Regions from separate parts of the Sinorhizobium sp. NG07B genome, predicted to be linked through region 2. Evidence: riboswitches for the same ligand, from Rfam matches in the RefSeq annotation. Region 2 holds a riboswitch; the other holds the start of a gene.

Region 1 (4,207 bases), 360 kb from region 2:
TTCCGCGGAGCGAGAGTGAGATCGAGCCGGACGAGCCGACTCGACGCTTTCACGATGCCTTCGTTGCGCATCTGAAGCCGGTGATCGCGCTGCTGAAACGCCGCTGCGGCCTGTCAGCGCGCGCGCAATGGCGGTTGGCCGCGGACAGTCTCGCCGGCGCTTTCCTGGAGATCGGGCGGCGGCGGCAACGGGAGGACAGGGCGACGGGGCAGGCGCTGGCGATCGTCAAAAAGGCCCACTCGCCGCTTGCCTCGCGGCAGCTTCACTACGAAAAGATCGAAGCGGCCTCCGGCAGTGGGGGAGAGCTTCGCTCCAGGACCTACCGGATCCGCGGCGGCTGTTGCCTTTTCTATCGTGCCGAGGGCGGCAGCTTCTGCGACACCTGCGTGCTGCTCGAGCCCGAGCTTCGACGAGAGATGCTGCGGGCCCACCTGCTCGATAGCAAATGAGACCCTTGCCTTCTCCCCGCGTGCTGCCCGCAGGCGGGGAGAGGACAAGCGGCGAAGGCGCGGGGGCCGGTTAGTGCGCCCGGAGAAACCGGTCGTTGATGAAACCGGAGACGATGCCGAGCACCAGCCAGAAGGCGAGCGTCGTCGCAAGCGCGGCGACGGCGAACTCGGCGCCGAGCACAGCCGGCACGTTGCTGGAAATGTCGAGCGGCTGCGGCGCACCATAAAGATGGGGAGCGGCGACTAGGACGAGACCCGCGAGCTTGGCGACGATTTCCGGGCGGAGTGCCAGCAGATAGAGTCCCACGGCCGAGAGTAGCACCGTCGCCCCCCACCAGAGCTGCCGGTCGCCAAGCTCGGCCGCCGGAAAGCCCGGCAGTTCCGGCGGCAGGCCTACGGCCGGAAGCAGGTGCACGGCGAGCCAGCCGAAGGCGCCCCAGAGCGCGCCATTGGCAAGCGTGATCGGGTAGCCGATCATCAGGCTGATGCCTGCAAGCAGCAACGAGAAGCCGGCGCCGGTGACCAGATTGGCGGCAAGCGTGCCGGAAAAGCGGCTCATGCCGAACATGATGCCGCCTTCCTCGTGTTCTTCGCCCTCATGGGCATAGGCGGGGGTGACCGGCGAAAGTGCTGCGAGCATCTCGCCTAACATCTGGGATCCTTTCAGCGACGAATGCTGCTGATGATCCGTGGCCGGCTGCTCGCCGGCGGGCTGCCCGGTTGCAGCCGGCGCTTCGCCCTCGAATTCTTCCGCATGCAGGATAAGCGGCGTGACCCGCAATTCCTGGGCGCCGGTCATGAAGACGCCGGCGATCAGCCCGGCCACGACCGCGGCCAGAAGTGTCTTGACGATCATTGTCGATTTTCCTCAGCGGGCGTGGCCGCCTTGCGGTAAGCCGGCCCGATTCCATCGACGCAAGCCGGCGCTTGAAGGCGCGGGCGCGTGCCAGACGCACGACGCGCGCTCCGAGCACCGGAGGGTCGATTGTTGTATCGTTTGGTGTGGAACGCGGCAGGCGCTCCATGACTTCGCTTAGTGGCAGGGGAAGCCGTAGGAATGGCGCGTGTCGTGTGCCGTGTCGTGCAGCACGGCCGAATTCGCCAGGCCGGCACCGAAAACGAGGAAGCCACCGATCATGAGGGCGATGATGCCCGCGGTCAGACGGTCGCTGAGGGAGAGCGGAATGCTCGAAACTTTAGACGTAGCCATGACAACCTCCGTGATGGCAATGGGATATTCCCCTTGGGCACTATGCCCGTATCGCTTGGCAGGTTTCCTGGCTCGCAGCGTCAGGTGCCCAGGCTAGCCTAGTCACCAAGGATTTGCCTCGCCTTCCCAGAACCGAACCGCCCTCTCGCGGCTGTTCCAGTGGCTTCTTCCGGATTGCTCCGGAACGGCAAATTCACGCTGCTCTACAGTCGCGGGGTCGGCAGTGATTGAGATGCCCAGCTTGGGTCCATCCGTCACATTCCCGTTTACTCCCGAAACACGTTCGCATTCCGGGAACCAACCGATCAGCGATGATTAGGTGTGGCCGCCAATGATGTCAATCGCGCCGCGGTGGAAAGTGGAGGAGAGGGTTGCGCGCATTTCGCGTTGCCCGCCACATGGGGAACAACTCCTGATGACTATATCGCATTGGTCGGTTATCTCTTGGGCAGCGCGTGCGGCCGCAGGCCGCACGATCGACCCGGGGTCCGTGCGATGCTTGCCCTTGTTCCTGCCCTGTCCTTTGCCGCCGTCATCGGATCCGGACTTATGGCCGGGCTCTTCTTCGTCTTTTCCGTCTGCATCATGCAGGCGCTGCGGCGATTGCCGGCGGAGCAGGGCGTTGCTGCCATGAACGCGATCAACGTCGTGATCCAGAATCCGTTGTTCTTCGCCGCCTTCATGGGCACGGCGCTGCTCGGCGTGATCCTCATAGCTGCCGCTTTCATCTGGGGCGGGGAGGGGAGCTATCTCCTGGCGGCGGGCGGACTCGTCTACCTCGCCGGCACATTCGCGGTGACGATGGTCTTTAACGTTCCGCTCAACAACGCGCTGGCGAATGCCACTTCGGTCGAGGCCGCCACCGAAGTCTGGCAGCAGCGCTACTTGACCGATTGGGTCTGGTGGAACCATGTCCGCACGATCGCTTCGATAGCTTCGCTCGCCCTTTTCACGCTTGGCTTTCAACGCGGCTGAAGCCTAGGAAAGAGGACGATGAAACTGGGGAGGATCCAATGGCAGTCCGACGCATCGTGCCCAATCTTCAAGTATCCGATCCGCAACGCGCGCGCAGTTTCTATACGGATCTGCTTGGCCTCAACGTGGTGATGGATCACGGCTGGCTGGTCACCTTTGCGGCGGAAGGCGGATCGGCAATGCCGCAGGTCAGCTTTGCCATTGAAGGCGGATCGGGAACGCCGGTGCCGGCGCTCTCGATCGAGGTGGACGATGTCGACGAAGTCTATCGGCGCGCGAAGGCGGCCGGCATCGAAATCGTCTATGACATCACTGACGAACCCTCGGGTGTGCGACGCTTCTTCGTGCGCGATCCGTTCGGCAACGTAGTCAATATTCTGACGCATTGATCGGGGGACGGCCCCCGCTCAATGGATCAGACGGTCGTCAGAGCGTTCGCGACGTCGGCGACGAGGTCGTCCGGGTGCTCGATGCCGATCGACAGGCGGATAGTCGATTCGAGCACGCCGATCCGGCGCCGCACCTCGATCGGCACGCCCGAATGAGTCATCGCCGCCGGGTGGCTCGCAAGCGATTCCGTGCCCCCGAGGCTGACGGCGAGCTTGAAGATCTGCAGGGCGTTCAAGAAACGGAAGGCTGCCTCCTGGCCGCCGGCGATGTCGAAGGAGAAGGTCGAGCCGGCGCCGGTGCATTGCGCGGCAAAGGTCCTCCCGACCGGCGAGGCTTCGTCGTGGAAGGGCAGATAGTGGATCCCTTCGACCTTCGGGTGGTCGCGCAGGAACTCGGCGACGATCCGGGCATTCTCGTTCGCCTTCTCCATCCGGACCGACAGCGTTTCGAGCGACCGGCCGAGCATCCAGCAGGAATGCGGGTCGAGCTGCGTGCCGATCGAGCCGCGCAGCGCCTTCACCTGTTTGATCAGCGCCTTCGAGCCGAGCACGGCGCCGGCGATCAGGTCGGAGTGGCCGCCGACATACTTGGTGAGCGAATAGAGCGACAGGTCCGCGCCGTGGTCGATCGGGTGCTGGAAGACCGGGCCGAGCAGGGTGTTGTCGCAGGCGACGATCGGCCTTTGCCCCTGTCTTTCGCCGATCTTTTCGGCAATGCGGCGGATCATCGCGACGTCGACGAGGCTGTTGGTGGGATTGGCCGGCGTTTCGACGAGGACCGCGGCGACCCGGCCCCTGCTCATGGCCTCCTCGGCGGCGGCGCTGACGGCCGCTTCATCGACGCCGTCGGCAAAGCCGACTGCGTGGATGCCGAGATTGAGAAAGGTCTTGGCGAGCAGCGTCTCGGTGCCGCCGTATAGCGGCTGTGAATGCAGGATTGCGTCGCCGGGCCGCACGAAGGCAAGCAGGGTCGTGGCGATTGCCGACATGCCGGAGGAGAAGAGCGCGCCGGCCTCGGCGCGTTCGTATATGGCAAGCCGATCCTCGACGATCTCGCTGTTCGGGTGATTGAAACGGGAATAGACGAGCCCGGCACCGACGCCCGCCGGCGGTTCGCGCCGTCCCGAGACGAAATCGAAGAAGTCGCGGCCTTCCTCGGCGGAGTGGAACACGAAGGTGGAAGT
Region 2 (4,207 bases):
GTCGTTGGCGACGAGCGACTGGCCGAGTCGGATGAATTCGCCGAGCTCTTCGAAGTTCATCGGCGGCTGGTCGACGCTTTGCGCGCACGGTCCCCCGAGAGCCGGCGCATGCTGGGCGTGGCAAAGCTCAAGGCGTCCGCGCTGACGCCCGGCTTGTCGGAGTTCTATCGGCGGATTTCGCGGCGCGGCGAACATTTCATTGGTGAGCCGACGGCGAAGGATGCGGCTGGCGAATAGGTGCTTCGCCGACTGATGCAAAAGGCGCCGCTTTCCGGCACTTCAATTACAGTCACCGTCGTCCGAACGAACGGTCCTTGCTCCGCTCGTGCGAGTAATCACGATTGCGCGGCCTTTCCGACCTGTCGAACTTGTTCGGTTTATCGTGCCAGCTCTTGTCGTGTTTGTCCGGCTTGCCCGGCTTTTCTGGTTTTTGGGGCTTGTCCGGTTTGTGAGGCTTGTCGGGTTTGTGAGGCTTGTCGGGTTTGTGAGGCTTGTCGGGTTTGGGTGGCTTGGGTTGGGGCGGCGTCTCGACAGGCGGAGCCGGTTCGGGTGGCGGTGCGACGAGCGGCCGGACCCGATCTGGACGGATCTGGATCTCAGCTGAAAGGCCGCAGCCGGTGCCGCTCCATCCGGGCGACAGCTGCTGCCTGCCGGAGAGGAACGGCAAGGCCTGCTGGTTGCCGAGTGTCCTGAGGATGCTTCGGTCGACCCGTCGCGTATCGGTCATATCGCCATTGGGACGGGCGACCACGCAGTCGCAGCGCCGCGTCAGCTGTTGACAGCCGCCTCGGCCGCAAAATTCGGCAGCGCCGCTCAGGAGCACCACTGCCGTCGTGCCGTCTCCGCCGACGTAAAAGTCGAAGACCGTGCCTCGAACGCCGATGGTTCCGGCCGGTGTCAGGATCTGGTAGGCCGCGTGCCCCGAGTTGCCGCTGATCCAGCGAAACGTTCCCTTCGCCGCCGCGACGGTCAGCTTCTGCACCGATCTCGAGTCGTCGAAGACGAATTTGTCGATGACGACCGACGAGCCGGCACCGACGGCAAGCTTGCTTCCATCTCGGAAGACGAACTGGCCAAGGCCGGATCTGGATGTCCGAATCCGCTCGTCGCGGTGCACCGGGTCCGTGACGACCAGTGGTCCGCTCGCTCCGCTGACCTCAGTCTTGATCCGGATCGCCTGACCAATCGGTTCGGCGGCCTTGCTTGGCATGGAGCCGTAAAGCGCGACACTCAGCGCGACAAATGCGGCACGACGCAGATATGCCATCGCACCCCCTCCAGGCTGAACTGACAAATTCAGTGCCGTGGACATAATCGAACACCGTGGCGAAGCATCGGAGCCGCCTCGGGTTCGAATGCCCGTTTTATCACGCGCTTGGGACGGGCGTCTGCCTACCCGTTCGGATTAGGAGAAAGGCGCCGAGTTGGCGACGCACCTCACGCTGCCGCAACTTGCCGACCTCGCGTCGCAGACCGTCGATTGACTTTGACGCATCCGCTTCATAATTAACGCATTGGATGGTTCCCCCGCACCGAAGCGGCGCGGGAGAGTAAATGGGAATGTGACGGGCGGACCCACACCGGGCGCCCTTATCGCAGCCGACCCCGCGACTGTAGAACGGTCAGGGTTCGCCATCGGGCATGCCGCACCTCTTCCGGTGAAACTGCATGGGGCAGTTGTCGCGGAATTGGAGGCACGCCGGAAAAGCCACTGGCGTGGCATCGTGAGCAGCCGGGCTGGACGCCTCTCTTTCTACGAATCGTCCGCCTTCACGAGCCAGCAGACGCCGGGAAGGCGAGGCGGACCCGTTCGGGCCCAATAGCGCTGGGCACCGCGTGCGCAGCGCTTGCCCGTGACGCCGAGAGCCAGGAGACCTGCCGTCCATCAGGGCATCGCCCGGGGGAGTCCTCCCCAATGCCAGCACGGAGGTTGTCGTGGCTTATTTATCGTCTTCTGCGCGTGCCCGTCACGCGTCCGCTTGCTATCGTTGCTTTGTCCCCACCAGTTTCCTCGCATGGGATCTGGTCGGATGACATTCTCCAATGCCGGTCCGGTCTTCGTGCTCGGCGGCGCGCGCTCCGGGAAATCCAGTTTCGCGGAGAAGCTCGCCGAAGCCTCGGGGCTCGGGATGCACTATGTTGCGACCGGCCGCGCCTATGACGAGGAAATGCGCGATCGTATCGCCCGCCACCAGGCCGCGCGGCAGGGCAAGGGCTGGGCAACGCATGAGGAACCGCTCGATCTCTCCGGCCTGCTTCGTCGACTGGATGCACCGGAGCGCGTCATTCTTGTCGACTGCCTCACGCTGTGGGTGACGAACCTGATGATGGAAGAGCGCGACATGCCGGCCGAGTTTGCGGCACTTGCCGGCTTGCTGCCTGCCATGCAGGCGCGCGTCATCATCGTCTCCAATGAGGTCGGTCTCGGCATCGTGCCGGAGAACCGCATGGCGCGAGACTTCCGCGACCATGCCGGCCGCCTCCATCAAATCGTCGCGGAGAAATCCGCCGAAGTCTATTTCGTCGCGGCCGGGTTGCCGCTGAAAATGAAGGGTTGATTCATGACACTTGCAAAGGCCCAGTCGGGCAAGATCCCCGCCACGGTCATCACCGGCTTCCTCGGCGCCGGCAAGACGACGATGATCCGCAACTTGCTGCAGAACGCCGAGGGCAAGCGGATCGCATTGATCATCAACGAGTTCGGCGATCTCGGCGTCGACGGCGACGTGTTGAAGGGCTGCGGCGCTGAAGCCTGCTCGGAAGAGGACATCATCGAGCTCACCAATGGCTGCATCTGCTGCACCGTCGCCGACGACTTCATTCCGACCATGACCAAGCTGCTCGAGCGAGAGAACCGCCCGGATCATATTGTCATCGAGACCTCCGGCCTTGCGCTGCCGCAACCGCTGGTCGCCGCTTTCAACTGGCCCGACATCCGCAGCGAAGTGACGGTCGATGGCGTCGTGACCGTCGTCGACAGCGCCGCCGTTGCCGCCGGCCGTTTTGCCGACGATCACGACAAGGTCGATGCGCTGCGCGTCAATGACGACAACCTTGACCATGAGAGCCCGCTGGAAGAGCTCTTCGAGGACCAACTCACCGCCGCCGACCTCATCGTTCTGAACAAGACCGATCTCATCGATGCTGCGGGCCTCAAGTCCGTGCGTGACGAAGTCGCCTCGCGCATCAGCCGCAAGCCGGCGATGATCGAGGCCAAGAACGGCGAGGTGGCAGCCGCGATCCTGCTCGGGCTTGGCGTCGGCACGGAAGACGAGATCGCCGACCGCAAATCGCATCACGAGATGGAGCATGAGGCCGGCGAGGAACATGATCACGACGAATTCGACAGCTTCGTCGTCGAACTTGGCCCGATTGCCGAACCGGCGGCCTTCATCGACCGGCTCAAGGCCGTCATCGCCGAGCACGACGTTTTACGCCTCAAGGGCTTTGCCGACGTACCCGGCAAGCCAATGCGTCTGTTGATCCAGGCGGTCGGCAGCCGGGTCGATCAATATTACGACCGTGCCTGGGCACCCGGCGAGACGCGCGGCACGCGCCTCGTCGTCATCGGCCTGCACGACATGGACGAGGCGGCCGTGCGCGCGGCGATTTCGGCGCTGGCGTGAGGTTGTTTTGAGCGCGTGTGAGAAGAACCCCTCCCCAACCCCTCCCCACAAGGGGGAGGGGCTCGGCTGGCATTTGCGGCGGCGCTTTCGTTCCCAAAGGGGGGCGGCGTTATGGCACGAACGGCTGATACTCGGGGAAAGAGTGCGTGTGGCACGACCTAACCCCTCCCCATTGTGGGGAGGGGCTGGGGAGGGGTCTCTTCACGAGCCCAGCGGGAAGCAACAATGCATCTCCTCCTAGCCCAGAAAGGCACGATCGCCGACGGCAACGAAGCGATCGATCTCGGGCAAAGCCCGGCCGATATCCTGTTCCTGTCGGCGGCCGATACCGAGCTTGCGTCGATTGCCGCCGCGCATCGCCGGCGCGCGAGCGGGAATAGCCTGCGCATCGCCAGCCTCATGAACCTCATGCATCCGATGTCGGTCGACACCTACGTCGAACGTACCGCGCGACATGCGAAGCTGATCGTCGTCCGGCCGCTCGGCGGCGCCAGCTATTTTCGCTACGTGCTGGAGGCGCTCTATGCCGCGGCGGTGGCGGGCAAGTTCAAGATTGCGGTGCTGCCGGGGGACGACAAGCC

Evidence for each region. A riboswitch is a leader RNA that binds a small molecule or an ion and turns the genes downstream of it on or off. The one in region 2 is predicted to bind cobalamin.
Region 1: linked by a shared signal. The riboswitch ahead of CO664_RS04845 (CbtB-domain containing protein) and the one ahead of cobU (bifunctional adenosylcobinamide kinase/adenosylcobinamide-phosphate guanylyltransferase) in region 2 are both predicted to bind cobalamin.

What each region holds. Positions count from the first base shown of each region.
Region 1 covers NZ_NWTD01000001.1:993,986-998,192, forward strand. The annotation lists gene CO664_RS04835 (ferric iron reductase) at 1-449, shown strand, start outside; gene CO664_RS04840 (CbtA family protein) at 520-1,305, opposite strand; gene CO664_RS04845 (CbtB-domain containing protein) at 1,483-1,659, opposite strand; cobalamin riboswitch at 1,699-1,976, opposite strand; gene CO664_RS04850 (anthrone oxygenase family protein) at 2,155-2,634, shown strand; gene CO664_RS04855 (VOC family protein) at 2,673-3,023, shown strand; gene CO664_RS04860 (cystathionine gamma-synthase family protein) at 3,050-4,207, opposite strand, start outside.
Region 2 covers NZ_NWTD01000001.1:1,352,130-1,356,336, forward strand. The annotation lists gene CO664_RS06510 (adenylate/guanylate cyclase domain-containing protein) at 1-237, shown strand, start outside; gene CO664_RS06515 (FecR domain-containing protein) at 290-1,267, opposite strand; cobalamin riboswitch at 1,503-1,898, shown strand; gene cobU (bifunctional adenosylcobinamide kinase/adenosylcobinamide-phosphate guanylyltransferase) at 2,031-2,558, shown strand; gene cobW (cobalamin biosynthesis protein CobW) at 2,562-3,626, shown strand; gene cobN (cobaltochelatase subunit CobN) at 3,852-4,207, shown strand, end outside.